4 regions of the Streptomyces sp. NPDC051740 genome follow, and region 2 is predicted to be linked to each of the others. Evidence: riboswitches for the same ligand, from Rfam matches in the RefSeq annotation. Region 2 holds a riboswitch; each other region holds the start of a gene.
The links. Region 2 has a riboswitch for cyclic di-AMP ahead of ACIA6T_RS12060 (M23 family metallopeptidase). Riboswitches for the same ligand answer to the same signal wherever they lie in the genome.
Positions count from the first base shown of each region.

Region 1 (4,341 bases), on a different contig from region 2:
CAGGACGACTGGGAGAGCTACGGCGGACTGGACTACGCGACCAGCCCCGACCAGGCCAGCCGCGGCCAGCAGATAGCCGTGGCCGAGAGAATCCTCGCCGACCAGGGGGTCGGCGCGTGGCGCACCTGCGGACTGACGGCGGGCCTGAACCAGGACTCGACGTCGGCCGACATCGACACGGGCGTGGCGGGGGACTCGACCTCGGACACGTCCGGCTCCTCCAACTCCTCCAACTCCTCCGCATCATCCGATTCTTCGGACTCCGGTGATTCGTCCGCTTCGCCCTCCCCGTCGGCCTCGTCCGACGCGGAAGGGCCGGAGGACGGCGAGGGTGCGGCCGGTGAATCGGCCAAGTCCGACGAGGCGAGCGGCTCGGACACGGATTCGGACACCGGCTCCGGCGACGGATCCGGCACCTCCCCCTCCGCCTCGGCCACCCCCAAGAGTGACGAGTCGGACAAGTCGGGGCAGACCACCGGTTCTTCCGAAGTCACCGACACCGAGGACACCGGCACGGGCCGCCACCGCGGCGTCACCGCCGAGGAGGGTGTGGTGGAGGACCGTACGTCGGAATCGTCCGGCCGGCATGCCTCGCGCGGCACCGACGCCTCGCGCGATGCCGCCGACGGCTCGTACACCGTGCGCACCGGCGACAGCCTCTCGTCCATCGCCGACTCCCTTGAGCTGGGCGGCGGATGGCGGTCGCTCTACGCCGAGAACGAGCAGGTCGTCGGTGCCGACCCGGACCTCATCCTGCCGGGTCAGGAGCTCGAGGTCGGGGTCGGACCGGACGAGAAGTGACGCCCGAAAGGGACTGGACGCGGCGGCAGTTGGCGTCATGATTCGCGACGAATGTCCGGTTTAAAGACTGTGAGAGATAGGTCTCAGAGGCCCTGATCGTCTTTGAAATTCCGCGGATCGCGTGTCTACGGTCGTGACCGCTCGCCACCGCGGGCCCCGGCTGCCGCCACGCCGAATCCTGCCAGTGGCAGCACGGGAACAGTCGTCGCGTCATGCGCCGTAGGCAGGAGCGGGGGACCCAAGGTAAGCGCCCCTTCCGGTGGTTGACACCGGAGAGGGCTTGGGGTGAAGCCGCGTCCCGCAAGGGGCGCGGCCGGGCAACTCAACCGGCCCGAACCCGACAGCTCACCTCGCAGGCGTCGGTGAGGGGATCCACCATGCTGTTTTCCGGCAAGGGCAAGCACCGTCGTCCGTCCAAGGCCACCCGCGCGATCGCCGTCGCCGGTGTCGCCTCCGCCGCCGTCGCCGCCCCGCTGATGGCGTCCGGCAGCGCCTCCGCCGCCACCGCCTCCGAGTGGGACACCGTCGCCCAGTGCGAGTCCGGCGGCAACTGGTCCATCAACACCGGCAACGGTTACTACGGCGGCCTGCAGTTCTCCGCCTCCACCTGGGCCGCGTACGGCGGCACGCAGTACGCCTCCACCGCCGACCGGGCCAGCAAGGCGCAGCAGATCGAGATCGCCGAGAAGGTCCTCGCGGGCCAGGGCAAGGGCGCCTGGCCGGTCTGCGGCACGGGCCTGTCCAACGCCGCCTACACCGGCTCCTCCTCGAACGGCTCCGGCTCCTCGCAGAGCACCGGTTCCACCGGGACCCGTGAGACCGAGCAGAAGGCCTCCCGCTCCACCGAGCGCCCGGCCGCCGAGCAGAAGACCGAGAAGCAGGTCGAGCGGAAGGCCGAGGAGAAGACCGTCACCACCCCGACCGGCAAGAAGGTCGAGAAGGGCGACGGCGAGTACAAGGTCCTCAAGGGCGACACCCTCAGCTCCATCGCCACCGAGCACGACGTCGAGGGCGGCTGGGCCGAGCTGTTCGAGCTGAACGACGACATCGTCGACGACGCCGACCTCATCTACCCGGGCCAGCAGCTGCACCTCAAGTAAGCGGCTGCCCCCTGCTCCCCGCCCCGGCGCGTCTTCCCCCGTACGCGCCGGGGCGGGGTTTTTGCGGCCGGGTTTCCGGAAACGGCTTTGTTCCATTCGGAAACAATTTACTCTCGGTTCTGTCCACGGGACGGGCGGCCGGATGGCCGATCGCCCGGAGCCGGTTAGGCTCGGACTCGCAAGACCCTCCGGGGTCCTGCCCACCCGCGTCACATCCAAGAAGGAGATGCTCGTGCCGTCCATCGACGTCGTCGTAGCCCGGGAAATCCTGGACTCCCGAGGCAACCCCACGGTCGAGGTCGAGGTCGGCCTCGACGACGGCAGCACGGGTCGTGCCGCCGTCCCGTCCGGCGCCTCCACCGGCGCCTTCGAGGCCATCGAACTCCGTGACGGCGATGCCAACCGTTACCTGGGCAAGGGTGTCGAGAAGGCCGTCCTGGCCGTCATCGAGCAGATCGGCCCGGAACTCGTCGGCTACGACGCCACCGAGCAGCGCCTGATCGACCAGGCGATGTTCGACCTGGACGCCACCGACAACAAGGGCTCCCTCGGCGCCAACGCCATCCTCGGCGTCTCGCTCGCCGTCGCCCACGCCGCCTCCGAGGCCTCCGACCTCCCGCTCTTCCGCTACCTGGGCGGCCCCAACGCGCACCTGCTGCCGGTGCCGATGATGAACATCCTGAACGGCGGCTCGCACGCCGACTCCAACGTGGACATCCAGGAGTTCATGATCGCCCCGATCGGCGCGGAGTCCTTCTCCGAGGCCCTGCGCTGGGGCACCGAGGTCTACCACACCCTGAAGAAGGTCCTGAAGAGCAAGGGCCTGGCCACCGGCCTCGGCGACGAGGGCGGCTTCGCCCCGAACCTCGGCTCCAACCGCGAGGCCCTCGACCTCATCCTCGAGGCGATCAAGGAGGCCGGCTACACCCCCGGCGAGCAGATCGCCCTCGCGCTCGACGTCGCCGCGTCCGAGTTCTACAAGGACGGCTCCTACACCTTCGAGGGCAAGGAGCGCTCCGCCGCCGAGATGACCGAGTACTACGCCGAGCTCGTCGAGGCGTACCCGCTGGTCTCCATCGAGGACCCGCTGTTCGAGGACGACTGGGAGGGCTGGAAGACCATCACCGCCAAGCTCGGTGACAAGGTCCAGCTCGTCGGCGACGACCTGTTCGTCACCAACCCCGAGCGCCTCGCCCGCGGCATCGAGGAGGGCGCCGCCAACGCCCTGCTGGTCAAGGTCAACCAGATCGGCTCGCTGACCGAGACCCTGGACGCCGTCGAGCTGGCCCAGCGCAACGGCTTCAAGTGCATGATGTCCCACCGCTCCGGCGAGACCGAGGACGTCACCATCGCCGACCTGGCCGTCGCCACCAACTGCGGCCAGATCAAGACCGGCGCCCCGGCCCGCTCCGAGCGCGTCGCCAAGTACAACCAGCTGCTGCGCATCGAGGAGATCCTCGACGACGCCGCGGTGTACGCCGGCCGCAGCGCGTTCCCGCGGTTTCGCTCTGCGAACCAGTAGGCACAGCGCTCTGCGGACCAGTAGGCACAGCGCTCTGCGGACCAGTAGGCACAGCAAGGGCTGACCCGCCCCGTAAGAGGCGGCGTCGTACGTACGTCCCCGTACCCGGTCCCGTACCGTGTGCGGGGACGTACGCGCGTATGACGGTGAACGAGAGGCGGGAACATGGCGGTCAAGGACCGGGACCGTTTCTCCACCGCGACCAGGATCCGGCTGATCGGTGAGCAGACCGCGGCCCGGGTCTACCGCTCGCAGACCAAGCGCCAGGCCCGCCGCTCCCGGCTGACCGGCCGGGCCGCGCTGCTCGCCCTGGTGGTCTGCTCCCTGATCGTCGCCCTCGCCTATCCCATGCGGCAGTACGTCTCCCAGCGCGCGGACATCGCCGACCTCCAGCAGGAGCAGGACGAGGCCCGCCGGCGGGTCGAACGGCTGCGCGACATGAAGGCCCGCTGGCAGGACGACGCGTACGCCGAGCAGGAGATCCGCAGGCGGCTGCATTACGTCCTGCCCGGCGAGACCGGCTACGTCGTCATCGACCCGGGTACGGCGAAGCAGTCCCGTACGGATCTCGAAGCCGCCGACCGCCCCTGGTACGCGAACGTCTGGGACGGCGTCGACAAGGCCGACGCCGCCGCCCAGTGACCCCTTATCGAGAGCCGCAGAAAGACACGTATGGACACGCCCCCGCCCACGACCCCCCGCACCGAGCCCACCGACGCGGACGTCGAGGCCTTCAAGCAGCAGCTCGGGCGGCCCCCGCGCGGGCTGCGCGCCATCGCGCACCGCTGCCCCTGCGGACAGCCGGACGTCGTGGAGACCGCGCCGAGGCTGCCCGACGGCACCCCCTTCCCGACGCTCTACTACCTCACCTGCCCGAAGGCGAACTCCGCGATCGGGACGCTGGAGGCGAACGGCGTG
Region 1 is NZ_JBITCL010000020.1:94,825-99,165, forward strand. It holds gene ACIA6T_RS27985 (transglycosylase family protein) at 1-801, shown strand, start outside; cyclic di-AMP (ydaO/yuaA leader) riboswitch at 1,007-1,175, shown strand; gene ACIA6T_RS27990 (transglycosylase family protein) at 1,179-1,901, shown strand; gene eno (phosphopyruvate hydratase) at 2,134-3,423, shown strand; gene ACIA6T_RS28000 (septum formation initiator family protein) at 3,589-4,065, shown strand; gene ACIA6T_RS28005 (DUF501 domain-containing protein) at 4,096-4,341, shown strand, end outside.
Region 1: it holds a riboswitch for cyclic di-AMP, as region 2 does, so the genes downstream of both, ACIA6T_RS27990 (transglycosylase family protein) here and ACIA6T_RS12060 (M23 family metallopeptidase) in region 2, are expected to answer to the same signal.

Region 2 (4,341 bases):
CGGCGACCGCAAGCGGGCCGAGTACGCGAAGGTGGCCGGGCTGAAGGCGCGGGAGGTGGACCGGCGCAAGGACTGGTGTGAGAAGACCAGCACCATGCTCGCCCGCACCTATCGCCTGATCCGGTTCGAGAAACTGAACATCACGACCATGACCCGCTCGGCGAAGGGAACCGTCGAGCAGCCCGGTACGCGGGTGCGGCAGAAGGCGGGGCTGAACCGGGGCATCCTGGCCCAGGGCTGGGGTCTGCTGCGCCGCCGTACCGGTGAGAAGGCCCCCGGGCGGGTGGAGGACGTCCCCGCCCCGTACACGTCGTTGCGGTGCAGTGCCTGCGGCTGGATCGAGAAGGACTCGCGCAAGAGCCAAGCCGAGTTCGTCTGCGTGTCCTGCGGGTTCACCTGCAACGCGGATGAGAACGCTGCAGTGGACGTCGCGGCAGGACAGGGCGGGATCCCCCGCCCCCGGCGTGCAGCCGGTGCCGGAGGGGTGACAGCGGCCACCAGCCGCTCGAGCACCCGTGAACCCCAACCCGTCCGGGTTGGAATCCCCCTTTATCAAGAGGGGGAGGATGTCAAAACTACCTTGATCTGGTGCGGGAGGGCCGTCCCCTGCCGGTCAAGGCGATCACCGACCGCGAGGAGGAGATCCTGAAACTGGTCGCCGAGGGCCACACCTCGCAGCAGATCGCCGGTCTCCTCGTCATCAGCCCCAAGACCGTGGAGCGGCACCCCGCCAACCTGCTGGCCAAACTCGGCCTGAGGGACCGCCTGGAACTCACCCGGTACGCCATCCGCGTGGGGCTGATCGAGCCCTGACCGGCAGACTGGACCCCCACACCTGCCCCACCCGGAGTACGCCGATGCCGCACCCGTACGTCCTGCTGTCCGCCGCCGTCTCCCTCGACGGCTACCTGGACGACACCGGCCCCGAGCGGCTGCTGCTGTCCGGCCCGGCCGACTTCGACCGGGTCGACGAGGTACGGGCGTCCGTGGACGCCATCCTGGTCGGCGCCGGCACGATCCGCGCCGACAACCCCCGGCTGCTGGTCAACTCGCCCGAGCGGCGCGCCGCCCGCCTCGCCGACGGCCGGGCCGAGTACCCGCTCAAGGTCACCGTCAGCGGCTCCGGCGAGCTGGACCCGGCGGCCCGGTTCTGGCACACCGGCGGCGAGAAGGTCCTCTACACGACCGACGAGGGCGCCGAGCGCGCCCACGCCCTCGGTCTCGCCGCCGACGTCGTCCCGCTCGGCGCCGAGCTCGACTGGCGGCGGCTGCTGGAGCACCTGCACGCCGAGCGCGGGGTGCGGCGGCTCATGGTCGAGGGCGGCGGCACGGTCCACACGCAGCTCCTCACCGAGGGGCTGGCCGACGAGCTCCAGTTGGTCCTCGCCCCGCTGTTCGTCGGCGACCCCGAGGCCCCGCGCCTCTTCGGTCCCGGCTCCTACCAGGGCGGCCGGCTGCGGATGGTCGAGACCCGCCAGGTCGGCGACGTCGTCCTGACGCGCTACGAGCCCACCGCCCCCGGCACCGGCCCGCTGCCCTCCGCCGCCGACCACCACTGGCTGGCCCTCGCCTGTGAGCTGGCCGCCGAGTGCCCGCCCTCGGAGACGGCGTTCAGCGTGGGCGCGGTCGTGGTGGCCGCCGACGGTACGGAGCTGGCGCGCGGTCACTCCCGGGAGGGCGCCGACCCGGTGGTGCACGCGGAGGAGGCCGCGCTCGCCAAGACCGACCCCACGGACCCCCGGCTCGTCACCGCCACCGTGTACTCCAGCCTGGAGCCCTGCGCCCGCCGCGCGTCCCGCCCTGCGCCCTGTGCCCGGCTGGTCCTGGACGCGGGAGTGCGGAGGGTGGTCACGGCCTGGCGCGAGCCGGACACGTTCGTGGCGGACGCCGACGGCAGCGGCGTGCTGGCGGCCGGGGGCGCCACCGTCGTCGTCCTGCCGGAGCACGCGGACCGTGCCAAGGCACCCAACGGCCATCTGCTCGGCCGCTGAGACCGGGCCGCCGGTAACGGGTGTGCGCCGTGTCCCGCGGATGGCGTACACTGGTTTCAACGACGCGGGGTGGAGCAGCTCGGTAGCTCGCTGGGCTCATAACCCAGAGGTCGCAGGTTCAAATCCTGTCCCCGCTACTGAAGGCCGAGGGCCGGAATCCAAAGGATTCCGGCCCTCGGTGTTTTCCGTTTCCCGCCCGTCGCGGCCCGCTCCCGCCCGCTCCCCGTTCTCACTCGTTGTGAGCAACCCACCCCGCAGCGCATAACAACTGACGCACGGTCAGAAACCGCCCGTCACCCAAGACGGCCTGAGGTGCGGTCAACTCGCCCGTTTTTGGCCGCTCATGGCGCTTAAGTCCCCCCGGGGATCGTTAACGATCAAGAGGAACGGCTTGGAATACGACCCTCGCGTCTATTAACGTTCGATAACGCAGCGCGGTCGTCCCAGCCGTCACAGAAGGCGGCTCCGTGCGCACGCGCCGAATCCCGCAAGGGAACCGGGGAACCACCACCATGGGGTGAATCGCGTGGATACCGCCGTGGCGACACGGCTCGTATACGCGCGTAGGAGACCTTCCCGCTCCGAACCCGTCAGCTAACCCGGTAGGCGAAGACGGAAGGAAAGGAGCGCGCCCACGTGGCGTCCAACCCGCCTGCCCCCGAAGCCCCGTTCAAGCCGAGCGACACCGTCGCCTACGGCGCCGGCCACACCGACGAGGGCCCCTTCGAGGAGTGGAACCCCACCGCGGAGTCCCTTCGTCCCGTACGCGGCCGGCATCGCGTCTCCAAGCAGCGCGGCGGAGGACTCGCCCGCAGCTCCACCGTCCTGGGCGTCGGCGTCATAGCGGCCGTCGGCGCCGGCGGCATGGCCAGCGCCCAGACCGGCAAGCCGCCGGTCTCGATCTCCATGCCCGACCTCCCCAACGTGGGTTCCCTCATCTCCGACGAGGAAACCCCCGAGGGATCGTCCACCCCCCTCAGCACCCTCGCCATGACCGCCGCCGACACCGAGCAGGGCACCGCCGGCGCCGGTGAGGCGCTGCGCACCCGGATCATGGCCCAGGTCGAGCAGCAGCAGAGCCAGGCCGAGACCAAGGCCGCCGCCGAGGCCGTCGCCGCCGCCGAGAAGCAGGCCGCCGAGGCCGCGGCCAAGGCGGAGAAGGAGGCCGAGGCCAAGGCCGAGGCCGCCAAGAAGAAGGCGGAGGAGGAGGCCGCGAAGAAGGCCGAGGCCGAGCGCCTCGCCGAGCTGGCCAAGCAGTACGCGCTGCCGACCTCCTCGTACACCCTCTCCTCGACCTTCGGCCAGGCCGGCGCCTACTGGTCCTCCGGCTACCACACCGGCCTCGACTTCGCCGCCCCCACGGGCACGCTGATCAAGGCGGTCCACACCGGCACGATCACCTCCGCCGGCTGGGACGGCTCCTACGGCTACAAGACCGTGCTCACTCTCGACGACGGCACCGAGATCTGGTACGCTCACCAGTCCTCCATCAGCGTCAGCGTCGGCCAGAAGGTCAACACCGGCGATGTGATCGGCCGCGTCGGCTCCACCGGCAACTCCACCGGCGCCCACCTCCACCTGGAGGTCCACTCCGGCGGCTCCGGCTCGGGCATCGACCCGATGGCGTGGCTGCAGAGCAAGGGCCTCACCCCCTGAGCCCCGCCGCTTCCGAACCCCGGCAGTCCCGACGACGACCCCCCGATGTCAGGGCTGCCGGTCAGGTGTTCTCGGGGGCGGTGCGGGGCCGTCAGGACCGGCGGGCGTTCGGGTCGTGCGTGGTGTACGGGTACCCGTACGGCGGCTGTCCGTGCGGTGGATGCCCGTAGCCGCCGTACGCGCCGTACCAGCCGTACCCCGCCCACGGTGCCGTGGCGACCGGAACCCGGGGCGCGGTCGCGCGGGCCGCGTGCTCCAGGGCGGGCCGGGCCGCTGACCGCCGGTGCCACAGCTCCAGCAGCAGCTCGCGTTCCCGCGTGATGAAGTCCGTCCCCGCCCGCCCGAGCCGCCCCCGGTGCCGCAGGAACGCCAGCGACGTCGCGTACGCCTCGTACGCGGCGACCGACCGTGCCGCCGCCCTCCCGCCGTGGCGGCGCGCGTACCGCCGGGCGAGGCGCCGAGCCCGCATCGAGCCCAGTGCGAACGGCCCCGCCGCGTCGATCCACCCGGCGGCCACGTACGCGGGCAGCTCCGCCCGTACGGTCCGCAGCTCCCGCTGCCGCGTCCACACCGCCAGCCAGGTCAGCAGCCCGAACGCCGGCACCATGAACGCCGCGTACACCGCGAGGAAGCCGTACTGGCCGAGCGCCGAGGAGCCGTTCCACAGCGCGTGCACGCCCATCGCGAGGAGCAG
Region 2 is NZ_JBITCL010000005.1:447,739-452,079, forward strand. It holds gene ACIA6T_RS12030 (RNA-guided endonuclease InsQ/TnpB family protein) at 1-81, shown strand, start outside; gene ACIA6T_RS12035 (hypothetical protein) at 109-357, opposite strand; gene ACIA6T_RS12040 (zinc ribbon domain-containing protein) at 284-649, shown strand; partial or broken gene ACIA6T_RS12045 (LuxR C-terminal-related transcriptional regulator) at 571-813, shown strand; gene ACIA6T_RS12050 (dihydrofolate reductase family protein) at 858-1,991, shown strand; tRNA gene ACIA6T_RS12055 (tRNA-Met) at 2,055-2,128, shown strand; cyclic di-AMP (ydaO/yuaA leader) riboswitch at 2,458-2,615, shown strand; gene ACIA6T_RS12060 (M23 family metallopeptidase) at 2,628-3,647, shown strand; gene ACIA6T_RS12065 (PrsW family intramembrane metalloprotease) at 3,739-4,341, opposite strand, start outside.

Region 3 (4,341 bases), on a different contig from region 2:
CGCTACGTCTCCTGCGACGTGCAGACGATCTGTCTGGGCCAGGCGGAGGGTGCCGCCGCGCTGCTGCTGGCCGCCGGCACCCCGGGCAAGCGGCTGCTGCTGCCCGGTTCCCGTCTGGTGCTCCGCCAGCCCTCCCTCCCGGAGCCGGTCGAGGGACAGACCAGCGATCTGGCGATCCGGGCCGAGGAGTTGACCCGTATCCGGTCGCGGATGGAGGAGATCCTGGTCCGGCACACGGGCCGCACCGCGGAGCAGGTCCGGGCGGACATCGAGCGGGACAAGGTCCTCGACGCGCAGGCGGCGGTGGAGTACGGCCTGGCGGACCGGATCGTGCCCGGCCGCAGGAGCCTGTCCCCCGCCTCCGGCGCGAGGTGAGCCGCGGATGCTGCCACCGGAGCTGCCGCCGCTGCCCGCGCTGACCCGCGCGGAGGCCGAGTTGATCGACCGTTACCTCGAGGCCGTCGACCTGCTCGGCCGGGTCAACCCGGCCCTGGGCGGTGACACCTACCGCGGACTGCGCGCGGCTCAGGCGCTGGTCGGCAAAGCCGTCGCGCTGCGCGACGCACTGACCCTGATGCACCGGCGCGGCGAGAGCGAACTGCACTCCGGCACGCTGGCCCGGGCCCTGCGCGTGCTGGACGGCGAACGGCGCACGGCCAGGGTCACACTGCCGCCGGCCCCCGGCAGTTGACCCCCGCGGACCCCGGCCGGCGGTACGCTCCGGCCGGGGTTGAAACGGACCAAACGGCGTACCCCCGTCCGGCGTAGACGAACCTGCTGTTTTCGGGCGCCCGAAGTTGCGCAGCGCGCGTACCGCACGGACGGAACGGTGCTCTCCACCCCTGGTCCGCGACTCCCCCGGCCCTCGGCGAGGACCCGAACACGGAGGCGTCCACCCGAACGGGTGATTGGTGAGTAACAACACAAACCCCACGTTCCGTTGGGATTTCGATCGCGCCATGAGCCAAGATCCCTGACTGACGACAAGACCCCGCCGCCGCGGCGGGGCGATCCGGGCGGACGCCGAGTCCTGCCGCCGCCCGGATGACCGGTCGACAGGAGTGGATCGGCAGGAGTGGAGGACCCAGGCACGACGGGCCGCCGGGACGTCAGTTCCGAGCAGTCCTTGGGGTGAAGCCGCACATGTGCGGCCGGGCCACTTCGCCAGCCCGAATCCGACAGGTCATCCTTCACAGGCGGCTGACGAAGGGTTGCGCATGACTGCGCTCAATCGTGTCCCGTCTCTCATCGCCCGGGCCGGCACGGCCTCGGCCCTCACCCTGGCCGCCGTGGGCGGCTCGATCGTGGTCCCCGGCGCCGCCTCGGAGGCGGCCGCCGCGGGCCTGGCCACCAAGGCGCTGAACATCGCCGCCTCCAAGAAGGGCTCGCCCTACAAGTGGGGCGCCACGGGACCGTACAGGTTCGACTGCTCGGGTCTGACGCTGTACTCGTTCAAGAAGGCGGGCAAGAAGCTGCCGCGCACCGCCGCCCAGCAGTACAACAAGACGCGCCACATCTCCGCCGGGAACCGCAGGGCGGGAGACCTGGTGTTCTTCCATTCGGGCGGCTACGTCTACCACGTCGGCATCTACGCGGGTAAGGGCAAGATCTGGCACGCCCCGAAGACCGGGGACGTGGTGCGCCTGCAGAAGATCTGGACCCGCAGCGTCTCGTACGGCCGGGTGAGGTGACCGCGGCGGGCGGCGGTGCCCCGGGGCACCGCCGCCCGGTTACTGCTCCTGCTGTCCCGCCGCCGTGACCGCCTCGGCGGCCCGGACGGCCCACGGGAGTTCGACCGAAACGGTCTTGCCACCCTCGCGCGTGGGGCGGATTCTGAGCCTGCCGCCACACTCCGCGGTCAGCCAGCGGATGATGACCAGCCCGCGGCCGTTGTCCTGCTGGACCGCCGCGGGCAGCCGCTTGGGGAACCGCGGGTGGCTGTCCGTGACACCGATGTGCACCCGCTCGTCACGGACCAGGACGACGTCCACGGTGAACGTGGGCGACTGCCCGAACGTGTGCTGCACCGCGTTGGTGGCGAGTTCGGAGACGATCAGCCGGACGGTGTCGCACAGTTCCGCGTCCGCCGGCATGCCCCATTCCTCCAGCGCGCCCACCACATGGGCACGGGCGGCCGAGACCGAGGCGGGATCGCTCGGCAGAGTGACGGATGCTTCCAGATGGTCTGCCATGGCGACGTCGCCCCTTTCCCACGGGACCGCAGTCCGACACGGAGCGGATGGTTCGAGTACGGTCCCGCACTGGTGCTTCGTCGCCAGACTGCCATCCCCGCACGGCGCAGGACGGCGATCCACCAAGATGTGCATATATCTGTCGCTCAAAACGGTGAACTCTGCGACGGGAGACCGTATCCGGGCGACCCGGAAGGAGTAAGGAGAAGTCCATGCAGCACGGTCCCGCGGTGCGCCGCCGGAAACTGGGCGCCGAACTGCGCGCGCTGCGCACCTCGGCGGGACTCACCAGCGGTGAGGCGGCCCGCCTCGCGGGCTGGCACCAGTCGAAGGTGAGCCGGATCGAGACGGGTACGAGCGGGGTGAAACCGGCCGACGTGCGGTTACTGCTCGACGTCTACGGCGTGGCCGACCCGCAGCTGCGGGAGCTGCTGCTGGTGCTGTCGGGCTCCGGTGACGGCGACGGACGGCACCACTGGTGGCACGCCTACCGGGGCGTACTGCCGCCGACCTACCGGGACTTCATCAGCCTGGAGTCGCAGGCGAGCGCGATGCGCACCCTGGAGACCACGGTGATCCCGGGGCTGCTGCAGACACCGGAGTACGCGCGCGCCGTGACGGAGGCGGCCCTGGAGGACGCGCCGGAGGAGCGGCTGGACACGCTGGTGGAGGTGCGGCTGGCCCGGCAGGACGTGCTGCGGGCGACGCCGCCGCTGGAGCTCAGCGCGGTCCTGGACGAGGCGGTGCTGCGCCGGGAGGTCGGCGGTCCCGGTGTGATGACCCGCCAGCTCAACCGGCTGGTCGAGGCGGCCCGGCTGCCCCAGGTGCGGTTGCAGGTCCTGCCGTTCAGCGCCGGCGCGCACATCGGCATGACCGGTCCTTTCGTAATCTTTTCATTTTCGCGCACTTCTGATCTGGACGTGGTGGTTCTCGACCACTTGACGAGTAGCCTCCACCTGGAGCGGAAAGAAGACCTCCGGGTGTACTCGGAGGCCTTCGACGCCCTCTCGATCCACGCCCTTTCACCCGAGGACTCGTTGGATTTCATCGCCGGCACAGCCGCCGGCGTGTAAGGAGGCACGATGCCCGTACCGCCTCGGACCATCCCTTCCGACCTCGCACTGCGCGATGTGAGGTGGCTGCGCAGCAGCTACAGCACGGGGGCGAACAACTGCGTGGAGACGGCCCGGCCGGCCGCCGGCCCCCTGGCCGGACTGCTCGCCGTGCGCGACTCCAAGGCCCCGGACGGGCCCGTGCTGCTCTTCTCCCCCGTCAGCTGGACGGAGTTCGTGACCGCGGTCGGCTGACGACCCGGCCGGTCGGTCCGTCGTCGGGCGACGCACGGCCGTGTCCCGCCGACTCATGGCCGCGTCTCGCCGATCACCCGTACAGCGCGTTCGATCTCCGCCCCGGACAGGTCCGCGCGGGCGGTCAGTCTGAGCCGTGAGACACCGTCGGGCACGGAAGGAGGACGGAAGCAGCCCACGGACAGACCGGCCGCCCGGCAGTCGGCCGCCCATCGCACGGCCTGCTCCGGGGAAGGGGCGCGCACGGAGACGACCGCGGCGTCCGGACGCACCGCTTCCAGACCCGCGGCCGTCAGCCGGGAGTGCAGTTCCCGCGCCACCTCGCCCGCCCGTGCCGCGCGCCCCGGCTCACGGCGCAGCAGCCGCAGGGCCGCCAGGGCCGCCCCCGCCGCGGCGGGGGCGAGTCCCGTGTCGAAGATGAACGTCCGGGCCGCGTTGACCAGGTGTTCGATCACCCGGGCCGGGCCGAGCACCGCTCCGCCCTGACTGCCGAGCGACTTGGACAGCGTCACCGTCACGACGACGTCGTCGGCGCCCGCCAGTCCCGCCGTGTGCGGGGCCCCGCGTCCGCCGTCGCCGAGCACACCGAGACCGTGCGCGTCGTCGAGCACCAGACCCGCGCCGTGCTCCCGGCACGCCTCGGCGAGCCCGGTGAGCGGAGCGGCGTCGCCGTCCACCGAGAACACCGTGTCGGACACCGCGACCGCGGGCCCGTCGTGCCCGTCCAGCGCCTTGCGCACGGCGTCGGGATCGGAGTGCGCCACGACCTGCGTGGTACCGCGGGCGAGCCGGCAGCCGTCGATCAGCGAGGCGTGGTTGCCCGCGTCGGAGACGATCCTGGA
Region 3 is NZ_JBITCL010000011.1:54,267-58,607, reverse strand. It holds gene ACIA6T_RS19785 (ATP-dependent Clp protease proteolytic subunit) at 1-375, shown strand, start outside; gene ACIA6T_RS19780 (hypothetical protein) at 383-691, shown strand; cyclic di-AMP (ydaO/yuaA leader) riboswitch at 1,012-1,214, shown strand; gene ACIA6T_RS19775 (C40 family peptidase) at 1,218-1,691, shown strand; gene ACIA6T_RS19770 (ATP-binding protein) at 1,731-2,192, opposite strand; gene ACIA6T_RS19765 (helix-turn-helix domain-containing protein) at 2,405-3,265, shown strand; gene ACIA6T_RS19760 (DUF397 domain-containing protein) at 3,275-3,499, shown strand; gene ACIA6T_RS19755 (8-amino-7-oxononanoate synthase) at 3,553-4,341, opposite strand, start outside.
Region 3: it holds a riboswitch for cyclic di-AMP, as region 2 does, so the genes downstream of both, ACIA6T_RS19775 (C40 family peptidase) here and ACIA6T_RS12060 (M23 family metallopeptidase) in region 2, are expected to answer to the same signal.

Region 4 (4,341 bases), on a different contig from region 2:
TCCGACACCCCGAGCCCGATCGCCCGGCCCTGCCCCAGCACACCCCGCTCGTACGGCAGGAAACCCACCGGCTGAGCGCCCTCGTACAGCACGGCGACCCGGGCCCGCGGACGCACCCGGGCCACGGCGACGCTGAACTCCGGTTCCATGAACGGGTTGCGCGGTGCGTCCGTCGCGGCGCGCAGTTCCCGCCAGCGCTCCCGCTCCCCCTCGCCGAGCTCCCCGGGCCTCAGCACACGCATGCGTCCACTGCTCACCTGACCCCCCGATCAAGTCCCCCCCTGGACCCTTGGAAGGTACCGCCCCGGACCGGGCGGACGGTAGATAGCGGACCATGTTCTTGCCAAACGGGGAAAGAGACCTGAACCGGTCCTTACCCGGCGTCGAGAGAAGTCGAGAGAAGGGAACCGCACTCAAAGCGAGCGCAAACGGGCACGGTGAATCGGACCGTCGGCTTGTCCGTATTCTCTGATCATGGCCGCACCCACCGCGTACTCACTCATCGCCACCGACCTGGACGGGACGCTGCTGCGCGGCGACGACACCCTCTCCGACCGGTCCCTCGCCGCGCTCGCGCGGGCGGAGCGGGCCGGCGCCCGGCACCTCGTGGTGACGGGGCGCCCGGCCCCCAGAGTGCGGCCGCTCCTGGACGACCTGGGCTGCACGGGGCTCGCGGTGTGCGGACAGGGCGCGCAGGTGTACGACGCCGGCGCGCACCGGCTGCTGTGGTCCGTCACGCTGGACCGGGAACTGGCGGAGACCGCGCTCGGCAAGATCGAGGCCGAGGTGGGGGAGGTGTACGCCGCGGTCGACCAGGACGGGGCCGACGGGCTGACGCTGATCGAGCCCGGCTATCTGATGCCGCACCCGACCCTGCCCGCGGTGCGGGTCGAGCGGCGGGCCGAGCTGTGGGACCGGCCGATCAGCAAGGTGCTGCTGCGCCATCCGGACCTGTCCGACGACGCGTTGGCGGCGGCGGCCCGGTCGGTGGTCGGGTCACTGGCCACGGTCACCATGTCGGGGCCGGGCACCGTGGAGCTCCAGCCGTGCGGGGTGACCAAGGCGACCGGGCTGGCGCTGGCCGCCGAGCACCTGGGGGTGAGCCCGGCGCGGACGATCGCCTTCGGCGACATGCCGAACGACGTCCCCATGTTCGCCTGGGCGGCCCACGGCGTCGCCATGGCCAACGCGCATCCCGAACTGAAGGCGGTGGCGGACGAGGTCACCACGTCGAACGAGGACGACGGCGTGGCCGTCGTCCTCGAGCGACTGTTCGGCGGGGCGATGACGCTCGCCCGTCAGCGGGTGGCTCAGTACGCGCCGAAGACGTTGTCGATGGAGCCGTAGCGGTCGGCCGCGTAGTTGCAGGCCGCCGTGATGTTCGCGACCGGGTCGTACGGGTCGAAGGCGGTGCCGGGCACGTGGTAGGCCGCGAAGGTCGGGTCGATGACCTGCAGCAGGCCCTTCGACGGGGTGCCGGCGGCGGCGTTGGAGTCCCAGTTGTTGATGGCGTACGGGTTGCCGGAGGACTCGCGCATGATGTTGCGGTGGATGGCGTCGTAGCTGCCCGGGATGCCCTGCTGCGCCATGATGTCCAGCGACTCGCGGATCCAGCCGTCGAGGTTGTCCGGGTACGCCGTCACGGAGGCGGCGGTCGTCGGCGCCGTCGGCTCGGTGGTGGCCGCGGAGGCGCCGGTCGCGCCGAACAGCGGCAGGGCGACCACGGCGACGCCGGCGCCGGCGACGGCGAGGGAACGGGCGAGGCGGCGGTTGCCGAAGCGGTTGAGCTGACCGAAAGCAGGCATGTCTGGGTTCCTCTCCTACGCCTGCGAGGTGAGCTGTCGGGTTCGGGCGGGAGAGTGCCCGGCCGTGCCCCTGCGGGCATGGCTTCACCCCTAGCCGTCCCGGTGCGAAGTCCGGTGCGGCGGCTTACCTGGGTCCCCCACTCCTGCCGTCTCGAGTTCGTCGTCGGGTGTGATGCGGGCGGCGGCAGGATTAGGCGTCCACCCGGCAGGCCCGGAACGTATGCGAGAGCACATGTCGGGAACAAGCGCGGGCATCACAGAAGGTGCCGTTTGATCTTGTGATGGGGGTTTTGGGACGCTTGATCCTTTGCTGCTGCCAAGGGTCAACTCGGCGCCGGGGAAAGGCGAAAGGCGAGTGGCGACGGGCGATGGGGGCGCCGGGTCGCGCGTGACCCACTTCACTGGGGATTACCTGTGAGCGCATTTTTCGCCAAGGTGAATTAGCTCTTCATTTGCGGCAAATCGGACGCCGGGGCGGGCAGGATGGTTCGCGTGGCGAGGCGGGGCCCGGCAGGCGGGTCCGGAGCCGGGTCGAGGAGTGGATTGCTACGTCCGGGAAAGCCGAAGAATGTCCGTTGTTATCAACCGATCAAAAGCACTCCGTTCCTGATCCCGTACCGCCCTGCCCGTAACGCCGGGCGCTGGCGGTGATCGAAACATGACCGGATACGCTGACTTGAGTGATGGCAGCGACCTATCGACATTCCGTGTAACCGCCAGTGGACACCAGCAGACAGGAGACCCCTCGTGACCGTCGTCGGGCCGTTCGGGCTGAGCGTGCGGGACCAGGCTCTGGAAGCCGATGTCCAGGCCGGAATGACGGCTGTCGAGGAAGGGCTGCTCGAGGCCACCAAGAGTGAGGTCCCCTTCATCACGGGAGCCGCCCAGCACCTGGTGCGGGCCGGCGGCAAGCGGTTCCGTCCGCTGCTCGTGATGCTCGCCGCCCAGTTCGGCGACCCCTACGCGCCCGGCGTCGTGCCCTCGGCCGTGGTCGTGGAGCTCACCCATCTGGCCACGCTGTACCACGACGACGTGATGGACGAGGCCGAGGTGCGGCGCGGCGTCGACAGCGCGAACGCCCGCTGGGGCAACTCCGTCGCGGTCCTCACCGGCGACTTCCTCTTCGCGCGGGCCTCGCACATCCTGGCCGACCTCGGTCCCGAGGCCGTGCGGGTGCAGGCCGAGGCGTTCGAGCGGCTGGTCACCGGGCAGATCCTGGAGACCGCGGGACCGCAGGACGGCCGCGACCCGGTCGACCACTACCTGGACGTGCTCGGCGGCAAGACCGGCTCGCTGGTCGCCGTCGCCTGCCGGTTCGGCGCGATGATGTCCGGCGCCGACGAGACGGTCGTGGACGTGCTGACCCAGTACGGCGAGCGGCTCGGCGTCGCCTTCCAGCTCGCCGACGACGTCCTGGACATCGCCTCCGACTCCCACGAGTCCGGCAAGACCCCCGGTACCGACCTGCGCGAGGGCATCGCCACCCTGCCCGTGCTGCGGCTGCGCGAACGGGCGGCCCGGCTCGGGCTCGCCGACGACATCGCCCTGTGCGAGCTGCTCGACTCCGACCTCACCGACGACGCCCGGCACGCCGAGGCGCTGCGGCTGCTGCGCGCCCACCCCGCGCTGGAGCAGGCCCGCCGGGACACCGTGCGCTACGCCGAGGAGGCGCGCGCGGCGCTCGCCCCGCTGCGGGAGTGCGAGGCGAGGACGGCACTCGTGCAACTGTGCGACGCGGTGGTGCACCGCGCGGGCTGAGCCGGCCCGGACTCCCCCCGACCCCTACGGGGCGGGGGAGGAAACCGCCCTCCGTGTCATACCCCAGCAGTACGTGGAGTTGCGTCCGGGGTCTGACGAATCCGCCTGCCGGATTTGGTCAGATGGACCACGACGGACAACACCACTTCTCACCGATTCGGGTGAGAATGGCGGCTCGGGGTGAGACCGGTGCGAGGTCACGAGACGACAAGCCGCCGCCGACCACGGAGGTAGGGCACACATGGCACCGTACGAATCCGACGACATGACGACCGCGCGGGAGGCCGACGAGCCGCGCACGAGGCGGCGCAGGGCCGCGCGGTACGTCGTCCCGGTCACGGTGATGGGGGTGGCGGCCGCGACCATCGGGCTCGTCCCCGCGATCGCCAGCTCAGGCGACCCCGACCTGCCGGAGATCACCGCCGCGCAGCTCCTGGAGAGGATCGCGCAGTCGGACGTGGAGCAGCTGTCCGGCACCGTGAAGATCACCACGGACCTCGGTCTGCCGGACCTCGGCGGCCTGGAGAACAGCCTCACGTCCGGCGCCATGGGGCAGGGCGAGGACGGCGGCTCCTCGGCCGACCCGTCCACCAGGCTCACCGAACTGGCCTCCGGCACGCACACCCTGCGGATCGCGGCCGACGGCCCGGACCGGCAGAAGGTGTCGCTCCTGGAGAACGCCGCCGAGTACAGCCTGATCCACAACGGCAAGGACGTCTGGGGCTACGACAGCGGCTCCAACGAGGTCTACCACAGCACCGTCGACGCCTCCGGCGAG
Region 4 is NZ_JBITCL010000001.1:130,129-134,469, forward strand. It holds gene ACIA6T_RS00610 (GNAT family N-acetyltransferase) at 1-242, opposite strand, end outside; gene ACIA6T_RS00615 (HAD family hydrolase) at 475-1,347, shown strand; gene ACIA6T_RS00620 (transglycosylase SLT domain-containing protein) at 1,311-1,805, opposite strand; cyclic di-AMP (ydaO/yuaA leader) riboswitch at 1,811-1,978, opposite strand; gene ACIA6T_RS00625 (polyprenyl synthetase family protein) at 2,553-3,563, shown strand; gene ACIA6T_RS00630 (outer membrane lipoprotein carrier protein LolA) at 3,805-4,341, shown strand, end outside.
Region 4: it holds a riboswitch for cyclic di-AMP, as region 2 does, so the genes downstream of both, ACIA6T_RS00620 (transglycosylase SLT domain-containing protein) here and ACIA6T_RS12060 (M23 family metallopeptidase) in region 2, are expected to answer to the same signal.